Regions from separate parts of the Paenibacillus sp. EB106-05-06-XG162 genome, predicted to be linked through region 2. Evidence: a T-box and tRNA genes for the amino acid it is inferred to sense, from the RefSeq annotation. Region 2 holds a T-box; the other regions hold tRNA genes.
What was found. The T-box of region 2 lies ahead of AC3WU2_RS19910 (arginine--tRNA ligase). A T-box ahead of a tRNA ligase gene usually reads a tRNA of that ligase, here a tRNA-Arg.

Region 1 (2,273 bases), on a different contig from region 2:
GATACGTTCTGCATCGATGTCATGGCCGCCTGACAGCATCTCTCTCATCCAAATATGCAGCGCCGCCGCCCAAATATCAATCGTCGCATCCTCATCGGCCAGAATGCTTCGGTAAGCAGGTGTACCGTACATTGCCATTACACATTGCTGCCACAGATCTAACGCAAGTAAAGAGAGCCCAGGATCTTGTACCTCTGTCTGCTCACGGACCCGTTCTGGGACACTGCGTACCGCGGATGGGAAATCATCATATCCAACAGGCGTATCTTGAATCTCGAGCTCAACCGTCTCTTGGCCGCGGGTAAATTGAATGGTCCCTCTGGCCCCGCGTTTGCGCAGTGTCTGAAGAATATGGAACTGCAGCAGTGCAGGAAGCCGCTCCATAACCAACCACGAACGCAGGACGTCATCGATCTCGGGGTGGTCCAAATAAGTGAGCTGCTCAAGCCCTAACAGCTTCTGCGGCGTCAAGGGACCGTTCACGATGCTATCGAGAAGCTTATTCACATAATCAGGGTCTTGGTCCACCTTATTACGAAAATACTGCTCAGCCATGTCTCCTTCGCTCTCGTCCACTTCATCCAGCGGAACTCCTTCAATCGCCCCTGCATCTGGAAAAGCCCCGAGCAGCCAGTCCAATAGAGCCTGCCATTCGGTCTTATGCTGTTCAACGCCCTGACAACCCAGCAGAAATTGAAGCAAACGAACGGCTTCTCCATACTGTTCCGTCTCCAGGAAACGCGTCAGCTGAATCTGATACACATCCAGCATCTTTGGGAATAATATAATATTGTTCGGATAGGTGTCTTGCTCATGCGATTTCGTAATAAGATGCACCAACTTTCTCCTATGCAACGCGTGCTTATTCTGATCAAAACTAATTATACCGAATAAAATTAAAATTTTCTATTGCACTTCATCAAATCTTTTGTTACAATAGGTTCTGTTGTCCCAGTAGCTCAGCTGGATAGAGCAACGGCCTTCTAAGCCGTCGGTCGGGAGTTCGAATCTCTTCTGGGACGCCATCTATTCTTATATTACATAGATTGATTGTATAGATAACAAGCCGTAAACCTTTGATAATTAAGGGTTTACGGCTTTTTGCTTTATTATACATAAGGGCATTAGAATACGTTTGAATACGATAAAAGCTCATATCACTTTACACATTTTTCACACATGAATTTCTGCACTAAATAACCCGGCATAACCGGGTCTATTCCATGTATTATTCAGCTATCATTCCCCGTTAAGTTAATCTGTCACTGCAAATTTAACCTATGTAGACGAAAGAAGAAAGAACACTAGTAGTTAGTTATTGGGTTAGGAAGCCCCGGATCACTCCGAGGCTCTTTTCATTGTTATCATCATTAGGCACTAACTGTACTTTATCGGCATTATTAGATACCAAAACCGAAGCCACAACTACAAGCTACTATTACTAACAAGATGAACAATACAAGGATAGTACCTGTACTTGTAAAGCGTTCACGAAACTCTCCCATGTTAACACCTCCCTGTTTTTGAGTACATGTTATGTTATGAAGGTTGAGCTCACTTTGTTTGGATGGTTGTTACTGGTTATTCCACTATATTGGAATCAAGGTCGCAACGCGAATATATGAAAATGCCCTCGTCTTCGAGGATTTAGCGGGGCGATAACGGCCTTCTAAGCCGTCGGTCGGGAGTTCGATAGGGTCATTAGAATACGTTTGGATACGATAGAAGCTCATATCACTTTACACATTTTTTACACATGAATTTCTGCACTAAATAACCCGGCATAACCGGGTTTATCCATGTATTATTCAGCTATCATTCCCCGTTGCAAATTTAACCTATGTAGACGAAGAAAGAACACTAGAAGTTAGTTATTGGGTTAGGAAGCCCCGGATCACTCCGAGGCTCTTTTCATTTCTATATCTACGTTATCATCATTAAGCACTAACTGTACTATTCGGCATTATTAGATACCAAAACCACAGCAAGCGCAAGCGACAATAACTAACAAGATGAACAATACAAGGATAGTACTAGTGCTTGTAAACAAACCTCCACGTATATCGGACATTTTAACACCTCCCTATTATTGAGTACCCGATATGTTATGAAGGCTGAGCTAACTTTGTTTGGATGGTTGTTACTGGTTATTCCACTATATTGGAATCAAGATCGCAACGCGAATATATGAAAATGCCCTCGTCTTCGATGATTTATGCACTAAATAACCCGGCATAACCGGGGTTATCCATTTATTATTCAACTATCGTTCC
Region 2 (2,273 bases):
CCGGTATAGGGGTGAACAGCATCCCGTTCGTCGTATCATCAACGAAATCCTCTGGCGACAGCTGGGTCAACATCTCCGTTCTCCGAGCTACTTCCGCATGAAGCAACCGAAGGATCTCCGGGTCCAGTTGGCGGAAATACTCTTCATTCCAAGCCGTCAACAATTGAACTGCATGCGTGCGGAACGCTTCCATCTGAGCTGGAAAATCATTGCCATATTGCGACAACAGTTCGTATAACTCACCCACGGAATGACCTTCAATCCACGTCACGAGCTCTTCGGGAGATGTCGAGTCCGGACAGACAATGGCCAGCAAATAGATAAATCTCCAATCACCGTTCACCTCGGTGCTGTCCAGCAACCTTTGGAGTTCAGGTGTTAATCGCTCCTGCGTTGTCTCGACCCATTCCATCGACAGATCAATCTTCTTATAGGACTTGCGGCATAAATAAGTATGCAGACTGCTAATAAATTCATGCAACGGCGTAAATCTCACGCACAAGCGATAATTCAATGCCACACACCTCCGCTCCTTTCCTATCTCTTACGTGTATCGATATTTTTACCTTCTAAATGTATAGAAAACTGTATCTATAATCAAGCGGTTCTGTAGCGTACCCCTAAAATAACCCCACAAAGTGGGGGCCCCGAGAACTAACATAGACTCGTTCCCGGTCATCTGCCACTTGCATTTATTTCACAGATTTTGTATAGTGTTTGACAATATATATTCAATTTCGTTGATCGGGAGAGTAATTCATGTGAAGCGTCCAAGCGAACCGGGATAGTGTGAGCCGGTACGACAGCATGAATGAAGCGGACCCGGGAGGAAATCTGCTGAACCAGCGCGCTGCAGCCGCTGTGGTATGGAGATTCGGCGCCGTCCGTTATCGGCTAGAGGGGTTAGACACATCATGTCTAGCAACAAGAGTGGTACCGCGAAGCAACAGCCTTCGTCTCTTCATTGAGACAGGGCTGTTTTTTTCATTTCTAGGGAGGAATTCGTATGAGATTACAATTATTTATCATCACTCACATCGAGAAGGCGATTACACGTCTTTATGAGCTGTCATTTGCTTCGGAGCAGAATTCGCAAGTCGCCGTGCGGGTCGAGCAGCCATCCCATATAGAGCACGGAGATTATTCCACGAATATCGCGATGCAGCTGGCGAAGGTTGTGCGCAAATCACCGATGTTGTTGGCTTCTGAGATTGTGGCCCAACTTACGCAAGATGGTAAGATGGAGCAGCTTATTCATAAGATCGAGGTTGCACCGCCGGGATTCATTAACTTGTCTATCGATTGGGGTGTATGGGCGAGCCGGGATTGGCTGCTTGAAAGCACTGGAGAACAGAAAGCGATCGTCGAGCATACGTCAATCAATCCGAACAAATCCGCCCATATCGGCCATCTTCGCAATGCTTGCATCGGTGACAGCATCGTTCGTCTACTAAGACGTACAGGCGTTGAGGTCGAGGTGCACAATTACATCGATGATCTCGGCAATCAACTCGCAGATACGGTCGTCGGAATGCTCCACACGCCGCTTCAGCACGAGTATGCACGATTCGGGGATTTCTGTTGGGATGTCTATTCCTCGCTGCATCGGGAATACAAGGTTAATCCTGGATTGGAGCAAGAGCGTTCCGCCGTCCTCCATGCATTGGAAGAAGGTCATAACAATACAGCTTGGATGGGGATGCTCGTCGCCGAGCGCATCGTACGTGAGCAATTGGAGGAGATGGAGCAGTTCGGCATTGCCTATCATTTACTCGTCTGGGAGAGCAATATTGTGCGTGAAGGGTTCTGGGATGCTGCCTTTCAGCTTCTGCAGCAGACTTCGCAATTCAAGCAGGAGAAGGCGGGCAAGTTGGCCGGCTGTTGGGTGCTGAAGCAAGGAGAGATAGGGAGCGTTGGCGAGGAGAGTTGTGATGAGCATGAAGCAGAAAGCGAACATCAGCAAGACAAAGTACTGGTTCGTTCCAATGGCCTTCTGACGTATACAGCGAAAGATATCGCCTACCATCTCTGGAAGTTCGGTTTGCTGGGCAAAGATTTCGGTTATAAACGATTCGCGGACGAGTTATATACGACTACCGCCGCCGCTGGAGCAGCTGGGGCACCTGCTGACACCGGCGCCTTCGGTCAAGCAGACACCGTCATTAACGTCATCGATGCTCGCCAAGCGTACCCACAGATGATGGTGAAGCAAGCGCTAGAGGTGCTCGGCTTCACAGCCCAAGCGGACCAACTACGCCATATCAGCTATGGCG
Region 3 (2,273 bases), on a different contig from region 2:
GCTCCTTTACTAGCACCGCCAGCAATGGCAATCACGAGTTCCATTTCTTGAATCTCTTCGAGTCGAAGTCCTAAGGACACCATCTTGTGAACCACATTGCCTTGTCGGTCAAAATAGTACCCGTAAGCTTCCGCTAGAGCACCCTCCTGCCTTAAGGCATCCACCATCTGTTGATCGACCCGTCTTCGTTTGGCCATCACAAAGGCGTCTCCAATCCCATGAACGACAATGCGAGCTTTCCGAATGAACTCCACAATCTCTAGAATATTCGGTTCTTGCATCAAGGACTGATATGCCTCTTCGCTGAGAAGATCCGGGACATGCAGTAATCGATATTGTGCGCCTACACGTTTTGCCATCTTCGATGCGATGGTGTTGGCTTGATAATCAAGACTCTCGCCTAAACCGCCACGAGCTGGCACGAACCAATTGGATTTCATCGGCGTCGTTGAAGTCATCTGTTCTGCCATCTGAGCCAGTGTGGAACCGCCAGTGAGAGCAACGACATCATCTTTACCCATCACTTTACGAAGCACTTTACATGCTGCAAGACCAAGATCTCGCTTCGTAAGCGGCGAACGATCCGAATCACCCGGTACAATCAGCACTTGCTGAAGACCGAAAGACTTGCGAATTCGCTCCTCCATATTTGTTAGACCGAACAGTTCTTTCACAATGGATTCTAAGTCCTCTAGCAGCTTCTCTCCGGCTGAACTTAGGCGCATCCCTGCGCTCTCAATTTCAATGAGTCCTTGTGTCTTTAATAAATCTGTCTCTGCACGCAGTACCCGCTCGGTCATCTCTAAGGAAGTCGCCAGCGTCCTGCGCCCGACTAACTCAGACAGCTTGATTTGATGAAGGATTTCATATCTCTTTTTTAGTATTTCCATGAGATCAGGCAGAAGTTGCTTTTCTATCTCTAATATTTTCCGCATTTCTTTCCACTCCTGCAACTTTAGTTGGCCCGAAAACGTCCCACGGAAACCTTTTTAGTCCCACCTCTAGTTTAACCCTTTCGAGAGCAGTTTGCAAGTGTACCGCATGTAGAATTCACATGTTTACAGAAACTTATACATCGTGGAATAGCCCTTTTTAACTCGGTAGCTCATCTTCGGGTGTATTTCGATAGAAGTTTCTCTTGATAATCAGATTAGGACTTGCATTTCTATGGTTTATAGCATATAATTCTCCTTGCTATCCTTTTTGCGCCCGTGGTCCAATGGATATGACGTAGGCCTCCGGAGCCTGAGATCTAGGTTCGATTCCTAGCGGGCGCGCCATACATACACACACAGAATCAGCTTCGGCTGATTTTTTTGTATCACCAGTTTGACTATCTTTGACTTTTGTTCTGATTTGGAGTATGATTTGGTGGAAAGCTAGTCGATGTGAGTAGAGGAGGATTTTCTGTGAGTTACATTCCTATGGTCGTGGAACAGACGAACCGCGGCGAACGTTCATATGACATTTATTCAAGGCTGTTGAAAGATCGTATTATTTTCTTAGGCTCACCCGTTAATGACGTGGTAGCGAATTCGATTATTGCGCAAATGCTATTCCTTGCAGCAGAAGATCCAGAGAAGGACATCTCGCTGTATATCAATAGCCCGGGCGGATCGATTACGGCAGGTATGGCGATTTACGATACAATGCAATTCATTAAACCAGATGTATCGACGATTTGCGTCGGTATGGCAGCTTCCATGGGCGCCTTCTTGCTTACAGCAGGGGTGAAGGGCAAACGCTTCGCACTGCCGAACAGTGAAGTCATGATCCATCAACCATTAGGTGGAGCAGAAGGCCAAGCCAGCGATATTGAAATTCGCGCGAAACGCATTATCAAGATGCGTGATCATCTGAACAAAATTCTTGCGGATCGCAGTGGCCAGCCGCTAGAGCGTATCGAGAAGGATACCGACCGCGACTACTTCATGAGCGCTTATGAAGCTGCGGAATACGGATTGGTCGACAAGGTTCTTGAGAAGCTGTAAGTTATACGCAAGACGACAAACCCCCATGCATCCAATGCATGGGGGTTTTATTGTATGAGCTACCACACGAGAGCTTCTAGAAAGGCAGCTTACCTTCAAAGCTCGGTGATACGGAACGGAATGGAATATAGAATTCAGGGAATCCCGCTGCGTAAGGCGTATATTCATACACCCCGAAATAAACCACAACACCCTCGTCTTTCACATAGAAAGTTGTATCTTCGTTAATGCTCTGGAATTTGGCATCGTACATCAACATAGGTGCAATCTCTTTTTTGATCT

Region 1: it has a tRNA-Arg gene. The T-box ahead of AC3WU2_RS19910 (arginine--tRNA ligase) is inferred to sense a tRNA for this amino acid. The anticodon was not compared.
Region 3: it has a tRNA-Arg gene. The T-box ahead of AC3WU2_RS19910 (arginine--tRNA ligase) is inferred to sense a tRNA for this amino acid. The anticodon was not compared.

Annotation. Positions count from the first base shown of each region.
Region 1 is NZ_JBYTDT010000003.1:303,210-305,482, forward strand. It holds gene AC3WU2_RS10160 (hypothetical protein) at 1-837, opposite strand, end outside; tRNA gene AC3WU2_RS10165 (tRNA-Arg) at 949-1,025, shown strand; gene yjcZ (sporulation protein YjcZ) at 1,967-2,071, opposite strand.
Region 2 is NZ_JBYTDT010000010.1:33,739-36,011, forward strand. It holds gene AC3WU2_RS19905 (ArsR/SmtB family transcription factor) at 1-520, opposite strand, end outside; T-box leader at 732-964, shown strand; gene AC3WU2_RS19910 (arginine--tRNA ligase) at 1,007-2,273, shown strand, end outside.
Region 3 is NZ_JBYTDT010000008.1:31,686-33,958, reverse strand. It holds gene AC3WU2_RS17630 (sugar-binding transcriptional regulator) at 1-935, opposite strand, end outside; tRNA gene AC3WU2_RS17625 (tRNA-Arg) at 1,206-1,280, shown strand; gene clpP (ATP-dependent Clp endopeptidase proteolytic subunit ClpP) at 1,410-1,991, shown strand; gene AC3WU2_RS17615 (PdaC/SigV domain-containing protein) at 2,068-2,273, opposite strand, start outside.